3 linked regions of the Peterkaempfera bronchialis genome follow. The protein of the gene in region 1 interacts with the protein of each later gene in a pairwise test. Links are inferred from orthologs where the notes say so. Each region holds a gene or a part of one and is shown in the gene's direction. Other genes may lie near its edges.

What was found.
Region 2: the proteins of rlmB (region 1) and C7M71_RS11700 interact in binary tests that used the Escherichia coli proteins (3 or more experiments, as listed by UniProt). The link is inferred for Peterkaempfera bronchialis from one-to-one orthologs.
Region 3: the proteins of rlmB (region 1) and tsaE interact in binary tests that used the Escherichia coli proteins (3 or more experiments, as listed by UniProt). The link is inferred for Peterkaempfera bronchialis from one-to-one orthologs.

The regions. Positions count from the first base shown.
Region 1 is NZ_CP031264.1:2,994,367-2,999,000, reverse strand. The notes cover bases 965-3,851. They hold rlmB (23S rRNA (guanosine(2251)-2'-O)-methyltransferase RlmB), read left to right. Parts: upstream 965-1,855; coding sequence 1,856-2,848; downstream 2,849-3,851. Other genes in these bases: C7M71_RS13210 (DoxX family protein), read left to right, coding at 3,094-3,851; cysS (cysteine--tRNA ligase), read left to right, coding at 965-1,707. In the rest of the region: C7M71_RS13225 (PPOX class F420-dependent oxidoreductase), read left to right, coding at 1-208; more of cysS, read left to right, coding at 313-964; more of C7M71_RS13210, read left to right, coding at 3,852-4,634. UniProt on the Escherichia coli protein: Specifically methylates the ribose of guanosine 2251 in 23S rRNA.
Region 2 is NZ_CP031264.1:2,688,591-2,692,255, reverse strand. Bases 1-2,869 are described here. They hold C7M71_RS11700 (NAD(P)H-hydrate epimerase), read left to right. Parts: upstream 1-558; coding sequence 559-2,181; downstream 2,182-2,869. Other genes in these bases: C7M71_RS11695 (L,D-transpeptidase family protein), read left to right, coding at 2,372-2,869; C7M71_RS11705 (holo-ACP synthase), read left to right, coding at 148-516. Outside these bases: more of C7M71_RS11695, read left to right, coding at 2,870-3,094; alr (alanine racemase), read left to right, coding at 3,250-3,665. UniProt on the Escherichia coli protein: Bifunctional enzyme that catalyzes the epimerization of the S- and R-forms of NAD(P)HX and the dehydration of the S-form of NAD(P)HX at the expense of ADP, which is converted to AMP.
Region 3 is NZ_CP031264.1:2,683,613-2,688,163, reverse strand. Bases 869-3,672 are described here. They hold tsaE (tRNA (adenosine(37)-N6)-threonylcarbamoyltransferase complex ATPase subunit type 1 TsaE), read left to right. Parts: upstream 869-1,919; coding sequence 1,920-2,426; downstream 2,427-3,672. Other genes in these bases: tsaB (tRNA (adenosine(37)-N6)-threonylcarbamoyltransferase complex dimerization subunit type 1 TsaB), read left to right, coding at 3,550-3,672; C7M71_RS11670 (hypothetical protein), read right to left, coding at 2,769-3,338; C7M71_RS11675 (hypothetical protein), read left to right, coding at 2,552-2,764; C7M71_RS11685 (alpha/beta fold hydrolase), read left to right, coding at 869-1,848. Outside these bases: alr (alanine racemase), read left to right, coding at 1-312; more of C7M71_RS11685, read left to right, coding at 358-868; more of tsaB, read left to right, coding at 3,673-4,212; rimI (ribosomal protein S18-alanine N-acetyltransferase), read left to right, coding at 4,242-4,551. UniProt on the Escherichia coli protein: Required for the formation of a threonylcarbamoyl group on adenosine at position 37 (t(6)A37) in tRNAs that read codons beginning with adenine.

The DNA.
Region 1 (4,634 bases):
CCGGGTCTCCGTGATCGTCAACCCGCCGGACGCCCCCTACACCTACGCCGAGGTGCGCGGCGAGGCGATCCTGACCACCGAGGGCGGCCGGGAGCTGATCAACGACCTGTCCCACAAGTACATGGGTCAGGACTACGGCTACGACGGCCCCGACGACGTACGCGTGGTGGTGCGCATCCGCCCCGCCAAGGTGGTCGACCACCTCTAGACGGCGCCTGGCGGCGCCCCGCCTCTCCCACCGGTATCGGCTCGTGACCGCCCCGCGACGCATACGTCGCGGGGCACTGCCGGTTTCCCACTACGCTTGACGCTGTGAGCATTCGCCTGTACGACACCAGCACCCGCCAGGTACGCGACTTCGTCCCGCTCGTACCGGGGTGTGTCTCGATCTACCTGTGCGGCGCGACCGTGCAGGCCGCCCCGCACATCGGGCACATCCGTTCCGGCCTCAACTTCGACGTGCTGCGCCGCTGGTTCGGCTACCGGGGCTATGACGTCACCTTCTGCCGCAATGTCACCGACATCGACGACAAGGTGATCGCCAAGGAGCACGAGCTCGGTCGGCCCTGGTGGCAGATCTCGTACGCCAACGAGCGCGCCTTCAACGACGGCTACAGCGTCCTCGGGTGCCTCCCGCCGACCGTCGAGCCCCGCGCCACCGGCCATGTGCCCGAGATGGTCGAGATGATGCAGACCCTCATCGAGCGCGGCCACGCCTACGCCGCCGACGGCAACGTCTACTTCGACGTCCGCTCCTTCCCCGGCTACCTCTCCCTCTCCAACCAGGAGCTGGACAATCTGCGCCAGCCCGAGGGCGAGGGCGAGACCGGCAAGCGCGACCCGCGCGACTTCGCCATGTGGAAGGCGGCCAAGCCCGGCGAGCCCAGCTGGGAGACCCCGTGGGGGCGCGGTCGGCCCGGCTGGCACCTGGAGTGCTCCGCGATGGCCCACAAGTACCTGGGCAGCGCCTTCGACATCCACGGCGGCGGGATCGACCTGATCTTCCCGCACCATGAGAACGAGATCGCCCAGTCCCGCGCCTACGGCGACGACTTCGCCAACTTCTGGGTGCACAACGCCTGGGTCACCATGAGCGGCGAGAAGATGTCCAAGTCGCTCGGCAACTCGGTGCTGGTCTCCGAGATGGTGCAGCGCTGGCGGCCGATCGTGCTCCGCTACTACCTGGCCGCCCCGCACTACCGCTCCACCATCGAGTACAGCGAGGAGGCGCTGCGCGAGGCCGAGTCGGCCTTCGGCCGGATCGAGGGCTTCGTCCAGCGGGTGGTCGAGCGCTGCGGCACCGTCGAACCGGCCGCCGAGGTACCGCCGGCCTTCGCCGAGGCGATGGACGACGACCTGGGCGTCCCGCAGGCGCTCGCCATCGTGCACACCACGGTGCGGCAGGGCAATGCCGCACTCAACGCCGATGACAAGGACAACGCGGTGGCACGCCTCGCCGAGGTCCGTGCGATGCTCGGAGTACTGGCCCTCGACCCGCTTGACCCGATGTGGGCCGGCGCCGAGCGCGGTGAGGACCTGCACGGCGTGGTCGACAGCCTGGTACGCCTGGTGCTGGAGCAGCGGCAGGCGGCGCGGGCCCGCAAGGACTACGCCACCGCGGACGCCATCCGCGAGCAGCTGGGCCAGGCCGGCCTGGCCATCGAGGACACCCCGTCCGGCCCGCGCTGGACGATCAGCAGCCAGTAACCCGAGGGGGCGCCCCCGGGGCGGGCCCACCGGCTCGCCGCGCGGGGCACTGGCCGCACAGCGCCCGGAGGCGGGCACGGACCACGGGTGGGCCGCACCGGAGCCGGTGCGGCCCACCCCCATGACGAACAGGACAGGACGTACACCCATGGCCGGCAACAGCCAGCGCAGGAACCGCCGCAACCCGGGGTCCAAGAAGGGCGCCAGTGTCGGTACCGGCGGCCACAGCCGGAAGGCGCTCCAGGGCAAGGGCCCGACCCCGCCCGCCGAGGCCCGCAAGGGCCACCCCAAGCAGCGGGCCGCCAACGCCGCCGTCAAGCGCGAGCGCGACGCCAAGGCCCGGGCCGGCATGCGCCGGGCCGGTGGCACCGGGCGCGGCGGGCGCGGCGGCGCCGGCGCCGCCGAACTGGTCGTCGGCCGCAACTCGGTGGTCGAGGCGCTGCGCGGCGGCGTCCCCGCGACCGCGCTCTATGTGATGCAGTTCATCGACAGCGACGACCGCGTACGGGAGGCATTCCAGGAGGCCAACGACCGGGGCATCCCGCTGATGGAGGCGCCGCGCCCGCAGCTGGACCAGATGACCGGCGGCCTCAACCACCAGGGCCTGGTGCTCCAGGTCCCGCCGTATGAGTACGCCCACCCCGAGGACCTGCTGGAGACCGCCGCCGACGCCGGCGAGGACCCGCTGATCGTCGCCCTGGACGGGGTCACCGACCCGCGCAACCTCGGCGCCGTGGTCCGCTCCGCCGCCGCCTTCGGCGGACACGGCGTGGTCGTCCCCGAGCGCCGCGCGGCCGGGATGACCGCCGGCGCCTGGAAGACCTCGGCGGGCGCCGCCGCCCGGCTCCAGGTCTCCCGGGCCACCAACCTGACCCGTGCGCTGGAGACCTACCAGAAGGCCGGTCTGATGGTGGTCGGCCTGGCCGCCGAGGGCGAGGCCGAGGTCGCCGACCTGGACGCGCTGAGCGGGCCGGTGGTGATCGTGGTCGGCTCGGAGGGCAAGGGCCTGTCCCGGCTGGTCTCCGAGACCTGCGACCTCACCGTGCGCATCCCCATGCCGGGCCAGACCGAGTCGCTCAACGCGGGCGTCGCCGCCGGCATCGTGCTCTACGAGGCGGCCCGGCTGCGCGCCGCCCGCTGACACCGGCCGCACGCCTCGCGTACGCCCCCTCCGGCCCGCCCGAGGGGGCGTACGCGCACCCGGCGCGGCGGCCCGGGGCCCGATCCGCGTCCACATCCGGATTCGATCCGCGCCGGATGCGCTCCGAGGGGTGTCCTAACCCCGTGTCATTCGGTTAGTGGTGTGTGGACACCAGAACACCTCCCCGTTCCCAGGGGGGACGCTCCGCCGGAATAGGCGAACCGCCCGAGCTGAGCACGATCAAGGTGCCGAGCGACCCGGTGCGGATCGGGGGCTCGCACGCCAGCTTCCGGGTCCGGCTCGCGGCGCCGGTCGCCCCGCTCATCGGCGCACCCGCGTACGCCCGCTCGTACGGCGGGTCCTACTCGCCCCCGTCCTTCGCCGTGCCCCCGTCCGCCGTGCCCTCGTCCGCCGTGCCCTCGGCGATGGCCCTGGTGGGCGTGGGCGCCGCCACGGGCCCGCGCCGCAAGGGGCGGGTCACCGCCGTCACCTGGTCCGGCCAGGCGCGGCCCGGGGACCTGGCGGCCACTCAGCTGCTCGACGCCGTACGGCTGGTCCCCCAGCCCATCGGCGCCGAGGACGCGGAGGAGGCCGCCACCCGCGCGGTGCCCCGCATCCCGTTCGGGGAGGGCGGCCCCTACGGCCGCAGCGTCCCCCAGCAGGGCGGGTACGGGCTGCGGCAGTCCGCCGGGCGCCCGGCGCGGTCGGAGCCGCCGATGTCCGGCTGGACGCCGGGCGGCGAGGAGTACCGGCCGCAGGAGGACGAGGTCTGGGCGCAGGCGTCCGGAGACCTGGCGCACCACGCCTGGTACCCGGGCCGCAAGGTCGACCTGGGCCTGGTGCTGCTGCCGCTGCGGGTCTTCCTCGGCTGCATCTCGGTCTACGCGGGCTTCAGCAAGCTCTGCGACCCCGTCTACTTCGACGGCGGCGACCGGGGCTCCATGATGCGCTGGCTCGCCTCGCTGCACCCGTGGAGCTTCACCCAGCCGCTGCTGGACTTCGCGATGGCCCACCCGGTCGGCGCCGGGCTCGCCGTGGCGTTCACCCAGATCGTGGTCGGTGTGCTGTCGGTGCTCGGCCTGTGGCAGCGGGCTGCGGCGGCTGCCGCGATGCTGCTCTCGGTGGCGCTGCTGTTCACCGTCAGCTGGCAGGCGGTGCCCGCCTATGACGCGCCCGACATCATCTATCTGGCGGCCTGGAGCCCGCTGCTGATCGCCGGGGCGCCGTTCGGCTCCGTCGACGGCAGGCTGGCCCTGGACGCCTGGCGGAGGCTCGGTCCCACCGCCTCCGTGCAGCGGCTGCGGCGGCGGGTGCTGCGCCGTGGCGCGGTGCTCTCCACGGTGGTCATCGGGCTGAGCCTGGTGCTGGGTTCGATCCTGGGCGCGGCGGTACGGACCGGCGCGGTGCCCACCACGGTGGTGCCCCAGCAGCCGGCCCCGCCCACCGACTACGGCAGGCCCACCTGGCCCACCCGGTCGCCGGACGGCGCGGCCACCACGCGCCCACCGTCCGGCCCGCCGCCGACTTCCCACCCGGCGACCCGGCCGCCTGGCCGGACCTCCACGCCGACCGCGCCGACCGTCCCGAGCCGTACGGCGGTGCCCGGGCGGCAGCAGTCCGCGCACCCGGCGCCCGGCAGCGGCACCGGGCACCACAGCGGCGGTTCGACGCACCACACCCAGGCACCGGCCGGCGGCACCAGCTCGGCGCCGGGCGGCCAGAGCCCGACCGCGCCCCATCCGTCGCACAGCGGGGGAGCGGTGATCGGCGGGCTGCTGGGCAGCGA
Region 2 (3,665 bases), 310 kb from region 1 along the record:
CGGGCCGCCCCGCTGGGCGGCCCGGCCTTTCGGCGTGCGCGCCTCCGGTTCGGACCCCTTCGGTGCGCGCGCACGGTCGCCCGGTGCGGAATGCTGTGGTCCAGAAGGGCGCGGACGGCGGATGCCGCCGCGGGAAGGAGCGGGCGGATGATCATAGGCGTGGGCATCGACGTCGCGGCGATCGACCGCTTCGGAGAGTCGCTGGAGCGCACCCCGAGGATGGCCGAGCGGCTCTTCACCGGGGCCGAGCTCTGGCTGCCGTCGGGGGAGCGGCGCTCCACGGCCTCGCTGGCGGTGCGGTTCGCCGCCAAGGAGGCGCTGGCCAAGGCGCTGGGGGCGCCGTCCGGACTCAACTGGCTGGACGCCGAGGTGCACAGCGAGCCGTCCGGGCGACCGGTGCTCAAGGTGGCGGGCACGGTGGCCGCCCGCGCTGCGGAGCTCGGGGTGACGGCCTGGCATGTGTCGCTCAGCCATGACGCGGGCGTAGCGTCGGCGGTGGTGATCGCCGAGGGGTGACTCTGCTCGGCGTCCGGCGGAGAGTCGCTGAGGGAGGCTCGGATGCGGTACGCGCACACGGTCGAGCGGGTGCGGGCGGCGGAGGCGGCGCTGATGGCGCGGCTGCCGCAGGGCGCGCTGATGCAGCGGGCGGCGGCGGGGCTGGCGGCGACCTGTGCGAGGGCGTTGTCGGACCTGCGGGGCAGTGTGTACGGCAGCAGGGTGGTGGTGCTGGCCGGCAGCGGGGACAACGGGGGTGACGCGCTGTATGCCGGCGCCCGGCTGGCCCGGCGCGGCGCCGGGGTGGCGGCGGTGCTGCTGACGCCGGAGAAGGCGCACCGGGGCGGGCTGGCGGCGCTGCGGGCGGCCGGTGGCACGGTGGTGCACGGCAGGGGGGAGGGGGAGCAGCGGATCGAGCGGGCCGATCTGGTGCTGGACGGGATCGTCGGCATCGGCGGCCAGGGCGGGCTGCGTCCGGAGGCGGTGCCGTTCGCGGCGGCGGCGCAGCGGGCGCGGGAGCGGGGCGGGGCGCTGGTGGTGGCCGTCGACCTGCCGAGCGGGGTCGACGCGGACACGGGGGAGGTGCACGGGGCCGCCGTACGGGCCGATGTGACGGTCACCTTCGGCACCCACAAGCCGGGGCTGCTGGTGGACCCGGGCGCGGAGTACGCGGGCGTGGTGCGGCTGGTGGACATCGGGCTGGGGCCCGAGCTGGGCGAGGGGCGGCCGGGGGGCCGGGCGGCCGTCGAGGCGTTGCAGCATGCCGATCTGGCGGCGCTGCTGCCGGTGCCCACGGCGGAGAGCGACAAGTACCGGCGGGGCGTGCTGGGGGTGGCGGCGGGTTCCGCGCGCTATCCGGGGGCGGCCGTGCTGGCGGTGGCGGGGGCGCTGCACGGCGGCGCGGGCGCGGTGCGGTACGCGGGCAGTGCGGCCGAGGAGGTGGTGCGGCGCTTCCCGGAGACGCTGGTGACCTCCGGCGGCCCGGCGCAGACCGGGCGGGTGCAGGCCTGGGTGGTGGGCCCGGGGCTGGGGGACGGGCCGGAGGCGCACCGGGCGCTGGACGAGGCGCTGGCCGACGACGTCCCGGTGCTGGTGGACGCGGACGGGCTGACCCTGCTGGCGCAGCGCGGCCCGGTCGCCCTGGAGGGCCGCCGGGCGCCCGTGCTGCTGACCCCGCACGCGGGCGAGGCGACGCGGCTGCTGGCCGCCGTGCACCGGGGTGAGCCCGCCGAGGAGGTGGCGCATGCCCGGCTGCGGCACGCCGTGCGGCTCGCCGAGGCGTACGGGGCGGTGGTGCTGCTCAAGGGGTCGACCACGGTGGTGGTGCCCGCCCCGGCCGAGTCGGCGCGGGTGCACTCCGCCCGGTACCGGGAGTGGCCGTCCTTCCCGGTGGCCGGCGGTACCCCCGTGCGGGTGAATCCGACCGGGACTCCCTGGCTGGCCACGGCCGGGAGCGGCGATGTGCTCTCGGGTATCACCGGGTCGCTGCTCGCCGCCGGGCTGGCCCCGGTGGACGCCGCCTCCGCCGCCGCCTATCTGCACGGCCTGGCCGCCCGTACGGCCGCCGCCGGCCGCTCCGGCACCGTCCCGGTGGCCGGTGCGGAGCCGCAGGGTGCGCCGGTCACCGCCCTGGAGGTCGCGGCGGCGGTCCGGGCCGCCTGGCGGAGCGTGCGCGCCGCCGGCTGACCCCCGGGCTGACCCGCAGGCAGTCTCCCGTGGTGGCTGGTTCCGGCCCATCGGCTGGATCACGTCTCCGTAACACATGCAACCGCAGCGGCCGATCCGATGGTCGTACCTGATGTGCGGGTGGGTACCCGCAGGCCCTCAGGGGGTGAGGCGCGTCGCGTCGTCGACGGGCGCGCAGGGGAGGCGGAGCATGCAGCACCAGCGGATACCAGGGTGGCGTCCACGCGCGGCGGCCCTCGGGCGGCGGACCGGGGTGGCGCTCGCCACCGTGGGCCTGGTGGCCCCGGTGTCGCTCTTCGTGGTCGGGGGTGAGGCCCAGGCGGCCTCGTCCTGTACCGGCAAGACCGGTCCGTACCAGCGCCAGGTGGAGTCCTACCTCAAGCTCAAGGCGGACGGCAGGCAGTCCGCGAAGGACTGCCGGGCGATCCAGAAGTTCCAGGTCAGATATGGGATCACCCCGCACATCGGCTACGCGGGCCCGGTCACCTGGAGCAAGATCCAGCAGCTGAAGGCCAGTGCGAACCCCAACGCGGCCGGCACATGCCCCACCAACAGGGGCCGGATCGCCTGCGTGGACCTCAAGCGCCAACTGCTCTGGGTGCAGAACGGCAAGAAGGTGGTCTACAGCCCGGTGAAGATCCGCTCCGGGCGCGACGGCTATGAGACCCGCCCCGGCCTCAAGCGGGTCTACTGGCGGAACAAGGACCACTGGTCGACGCTGTACAACGTCGCCATGCCGTACAGCCAGTTCTTCGACGGCGGGCAGGCTTTCCACGGGGTCTCCATCCCGATCTCCACGCCGCCCGGCTCGCACGGCTGCGTCAATATGACCAACAGCGACGCCAAGCGCCTGTGGGGCGTCCTCAAGCTGCACGACTACGTCTACGTCTGGGGCAAGCGCCCCGGCACCTGACCGCCGCCAGGCCGCAGGCCGCACCAGGCCGTCGCGGAGAGGCCGCGCAGCGCCCGCCCGGGCCGGATCCAGGGCGGGCGCTCTGCGTTGCCGCACCCACTCCGGGCAGGCCGTATCCGAGGGTTCTGGGAGACTTGCAGGCGATGAGAACAGCGATGCGTGCCGAAGCGACCGTGGACCTGGCGGCGCTGCGGGCCAATGTCGAATCCCTGCGGGCCCGCACGGGCCGATCCGCGGTGATGGCCGTGGTCAAGGCGGACGCCTACGGCCACGGCATGGTGCCCTGCGCCCGCGAGGCCCTGCTGGCGGGCGCGACCTGGCTCGGCACCGCCACCCCCGAGGAGGCGTTGGCGCTGCGGGCCGCCGGGATCGGCCCCGACCAGGCCCGGGTGCTCTGCTGGCTGTGGACGCCCGGCGGCCCCTGGGCCGAGGCGCTCCACGCCGACGTGGACATCTCCCTCAGCGCCCGCTGGGCGCTGGAGGAGCTGCTGGCCGCCGTCGACGCGACCGGCGTACCGGCGCGGGTCCACCTCAAGGCCGACACCGGCCTGGGACGCAACGGCTGCCAGCC
Region 3 (4,551 bases), 310 kb from region 1 along the record:
CTGGTGCCGCTCGGCTACGCCGACGGCATCCCGCGCCATGCGAGCAACGGCGGCCCGGTCCAGGTGGCCGGAAAGTGGCGTACGGTGGCCGGACGGGTCGCGATGGACCAGTTCGTGGTGGACCTGGGCGGAGACCGCGCCGAGGTCGGTGACGAGGCAGTGCTCTTCGGCCCCGGGGACCGTGGTGAGCCCACCGCCGAGGACTGGGCGCGGGCCTGCGGGACGATCTCCTACGAGATCGTCACCAGGATCGGGGTAAGAGTTCCGCGTAGGCATCTGCACGGGTGGGCCGGTGCCGAGGCCCGCGGGTAGGAGGTCACCCTCTGCTATGACTACCGAGGCAACCGAGGCCCAGGGATGAGCGGCGAGGCGGGCCGCGCGGCGGCCGGGGCGGCCGAGTCCGCGGCCCGGGCGGTCCAGGCGGTCGGCGAGGTCGCCGGGGCGACCGTGGACGGCCGGCTGCTCAGGGCCGGTCGCCGGGCGGGCGTCTTCGGCCTCTCGGTGGGCGTGGTCGCGGCGGGCGCCGCCGCCGGGGTCGCCCTGGAACGGCTCACCGTCGGCCGGACGATGCGGCTGCGCGCCCGCGCCGAACTGGACGCCGCCGCGCCGTTCGGCTCGCTGCGCGGGGTCTCCCGCCAGATCGCCGCCGAGGACGGCACCCGGCTCTATGTGGAACTCGACGGCCTCGCCCGGCCCGGCCGGGATACCGCAGCGATGGACCCGGCACCGGACTGCGACCCCGCTTCAAACCCCGTCGCCTCCGCCTCAGACCCCGCCTCAGCCGCCGCCTTCGCCGAGCCGCCCGGCGAGGACCCGGACGACGCCCTGATACGGCGCGGCTGGTTCGGCCGCCGCCGCCCGCAGCAGCGGATGCCGGCCTGTCCGGCCACCGCCCCCACCGGCGCCGACGGCACGCCCGGCGCCGCCCTGGGCGGGACCGCACCGCTCACCGTGGTCTTCTGCCACGGCTACTGCCTCAACCAGGACAGCTGGCACTTCCAGCGCGCCCGGCTCCGGGACGACACCCGCCTGGTCTTCTGGGACCAGCGCAGCCACGGCCGCTCCGAGCGCGGCCACTCGTACCAGTCCGGCGAGGCCGCCACCATCGACCAGCTCGGCGGCGACCTACGGGCCGTCCTGGACGCCGTGGCCCCCGAAGGGCCCCTGGTGCTGGTGGGCCACTCCATGGGCGGTATGACGATCATGGCGCTGGCCGACCAGGACCCGGACTACTTCAGCGACCGGGTCGCGGGGGTGGCCCTGATCGGCACCACCGCCGGCAACTGGCGTGAGGTCACCCTCGGGCTGCCCGCCTACGGCGCCAAGGTGCTGCACCGGTTCGCGCCGGGGGTGCTCAGGGTGCTGGGCCGCCAGGTGGAGCTGGTGGAGGCCACCCGGCGGGCGGGCAGCGAGCTGACGGCGGTGCTGTACCGCAAGTTCTCCTTCGGCAGCGGGGAGGTCGATCCGGCGGTCGCCCGCTTCGCCGAGCAGATGCTGGAGGCCACCCCCATCGATGTGGTCGCCGAGTTCTACCCGGCCTTCGGCCTGCACGACAAGACATCCGCGCTGGCCGCCATGGACGGCATCCCCACCCTGGTGCTGGCCGGTACCCGGGACCTGCTCACCCCGCCCGGCCACAGCGAGGCGATAGCCGAGGCGCTGCCCGGCGCCGAGCTGGTACTCGTCCCCGACGCGGGCCACCTGGTGATGCTGGAGCACCCGGAACTGGTCGGCGACCACCTGGCGGCGCTGCTGGAGCGCGCCGCCCGCCGCTGCGGAGCCCTGCCCTCCGACCTGCCCGACTGCGGCGAGGAGGGGTCCGCCGGCGACCTCGGCATGCGACCCTGAGAGCCGGACACCCGCACTCCGCCACGACCCGCACTCCGCCACGCCCACCCCGGAAGGACCGAGACAGACCCATGGGCTCGTACGCCACCCTCACCGTGCCCACCCCCGAGCTGATGCGGCGGCTGGGCCGCGACCTGGCCGCGCTGCTGCGCCCCGGCGACCTGGTGCTGCTCTCCGGGGAGCTGGGCGCCGGGAAGACCACGCTCACCCGGGGGCTGGGGGAGGGGCTGGGGGTGCGCGGCGCGGTCACCTCGCCCACCTTTGTGATCGCCCGGGTGCACCCCTCGCAGGTCGGCGGCCCGCCGCTGGTGCATGTGGACGCCTACCGGCTGGGCGGCGGCCTGGAGGAGATGGACGACCTCGACCTGGATGTCTCGCTGCCCGAGTCGGTGGTGGTCGTGGAGTGGGGCGAGGGCAAGGTGGAGGAGCTGTCCGAGGACCGGCTGGAGGTCCGCATCGAGCGCACCCTGGGCGGCGACGCCCCGGCCGCCGACGACGACTCCGACCCGCGCCGGGTGGTGCTCTGCGGCGTGGGGCGGCGCTGGGACGGTGCCGACCTGTCGATGCTGGACCGGTAGCGGCTGCTGCCGACGCGTTGCCGCCGACGCGTTGCCGACACGTTGTCGGCATGTTGTTGCGCTGCCGGGACCGGGCATGGTCACATGGAGTCTGCGGTGAGGTGTACCTAACTCCAGGAGGCGCCATGCCGAGCAGCACTCAGCAGGGCCGGTCCCCGGCCGACCCGTCCCAGCCACCGGCCGTCGGTTTCCGGGCCGTCCTGGCCGCCTGCGCGGCCGCCGCCGCAGTCTCCACCCCGCCCCCGGCCGGCGAACCGAGCGCAGCACCGGCCGCAGCCGAGGAACCGGCCGCGCCCGCCGCGCCGACCGGCCGGCCGCGCCTGCACCGGGCCGCCTAGGCGGTCAGCGCACCACCACGACCGTGCTCTGGAGCCCGGCGAAGTCCCAGAGCGCCTTGGCGTCCGCGCGGGTCTCCCGGATCCCGCCGGTCCGCTGCTTGGGGTCCGGCTTGGGTGTCGTCCCGTCCACCGCAGCGCTGAACCCGACCACCGTGCCGGAGACCCGGGCGAAGAGCACCACATGCTCGATCGGCCGCCCGTCGGAGCCGGTGAGCGCGGTGTCGCGGGCGAAGACCTGGTAGCTGCCCGGCTCCGGGTCGAGCGTGCTGGGCTGGACCGTGAAGGTGCGCACCACCTGCGGCTTGTGCGCCGGGTCCACCAGCCACACCCGGTCGGCGTCCAGCGAGTAGACCACCCGCTGCCCGCTGCCCGAGTCGGCGGGCAGTGCGGGCGTCCCCGGCCGCTTCACCGCCGAGGCCCCGGGCGACGCGGTGGTCGTCGCCGTCGGTGGCGGGGGTGAGGCCGGGGCGGCCTTGCGCTCGGTGCCGTTCGCCTGCACGGCGAGCGCGGCGACCACCGCCAGCGCCCCCAGGGTGAGGCCGGTGACGACCATCCCCGAACCGATCTTCGCCACGAGCACTCCTGCCTTCCGCTCTCTGTCGCCTCCCATCGTGCCAGCAGCCACTGGTTCCGCCTTCCCCCGGTCCGGGTGGTGGGCGGAACGGGTGGCCACCGGGCCGGCCCGGTGGCCGCGCGGGCCGGGGCGGCTGCCGGGCCCTAGGGCGGGCGCGCGGAACGTAGCATGGTGCACGAGACAGCAGACCCCACCACGGTTGTAGGTTCCCGTGCTCCTCCTCGCCTTCGACACCGCGACCCCCGCCGTCACCGCCGCCGTGCACGACGGGACGGCCGTGGTCGCCGAGTCCACCCGGATCGACGCCCGGCGCCACGGTGAGCTGCTGCTGCCGGTGATCGACCAGGTGCTGCGGGAAGCCGGTGCGGCCAAGGGCGACCTGACCGCCGTCGTGGTGGGCGTCGGCCCCGGCCCGTACACCGGGCTGCGGGTCGGCCTGGTCACCGCAGCGGCCCTCGGCCACGCCCTGGACCTCCCCGTACACGGCGTCTGCACCCTGGACGGGCTGGCGCACGCCGCCCGCGCGGACGGCCTGGCCGGGCCGTTCACCGCCGCCACCGACGCCCGCCGCAAGGAGGTCTACTGGGCCCGCTACGACGGGGACGGGGCGCGGATCTCCGGCCCGGACGTCGACCGGCCCGCCGACCTCGCCGAGCAGGTGGCCGGGCTGCCCGCCGTGGGCGCCGGGGCGCTGCTCTACCCGGATGCCTTCCCCCTCGCCCAGGGCCCCGAGCACGTCTCCGCCGGACATCTGGCGGCCGTGGCCGCCGAGCGGCTGGCGGCCGGTGCCGAGCTGCTGCCGCCCGTCCCGCTCTACCTGCGCCGCCCGGACGCCCAGGTGCCCGCCGGCTACAAGGCGGTGCTCCCGGCGTGAGCGGTGCGGACGGCGCCGTACTGCGGCCCATGCGCTGGTGGGACATCGAGCCGGTGCTGGAGCTGGAGCGGGTGCTCTTCCCCGAGGACGCCTGGTCGGCGGGCATGTTCTGGTCCGAACTCGCCGAGACCCGCCACCCGGGCGCCACCCGCCACTACACGGTGGCCGAGGACGGCACCGGCCGCATCGCCGGCTACGCCGGGCTGATGGCGGTCGGCGGCGAGGGCGATGTGCAGACCATCGCGGTGGCCCGCGAGCACTGGGGTACGGGGCTCGGCTCCCGGCTGCTCACCGAGCTGGTCCGGGAGGCGGGGAGGCGGGGCTGCGCCGACCTGCTGC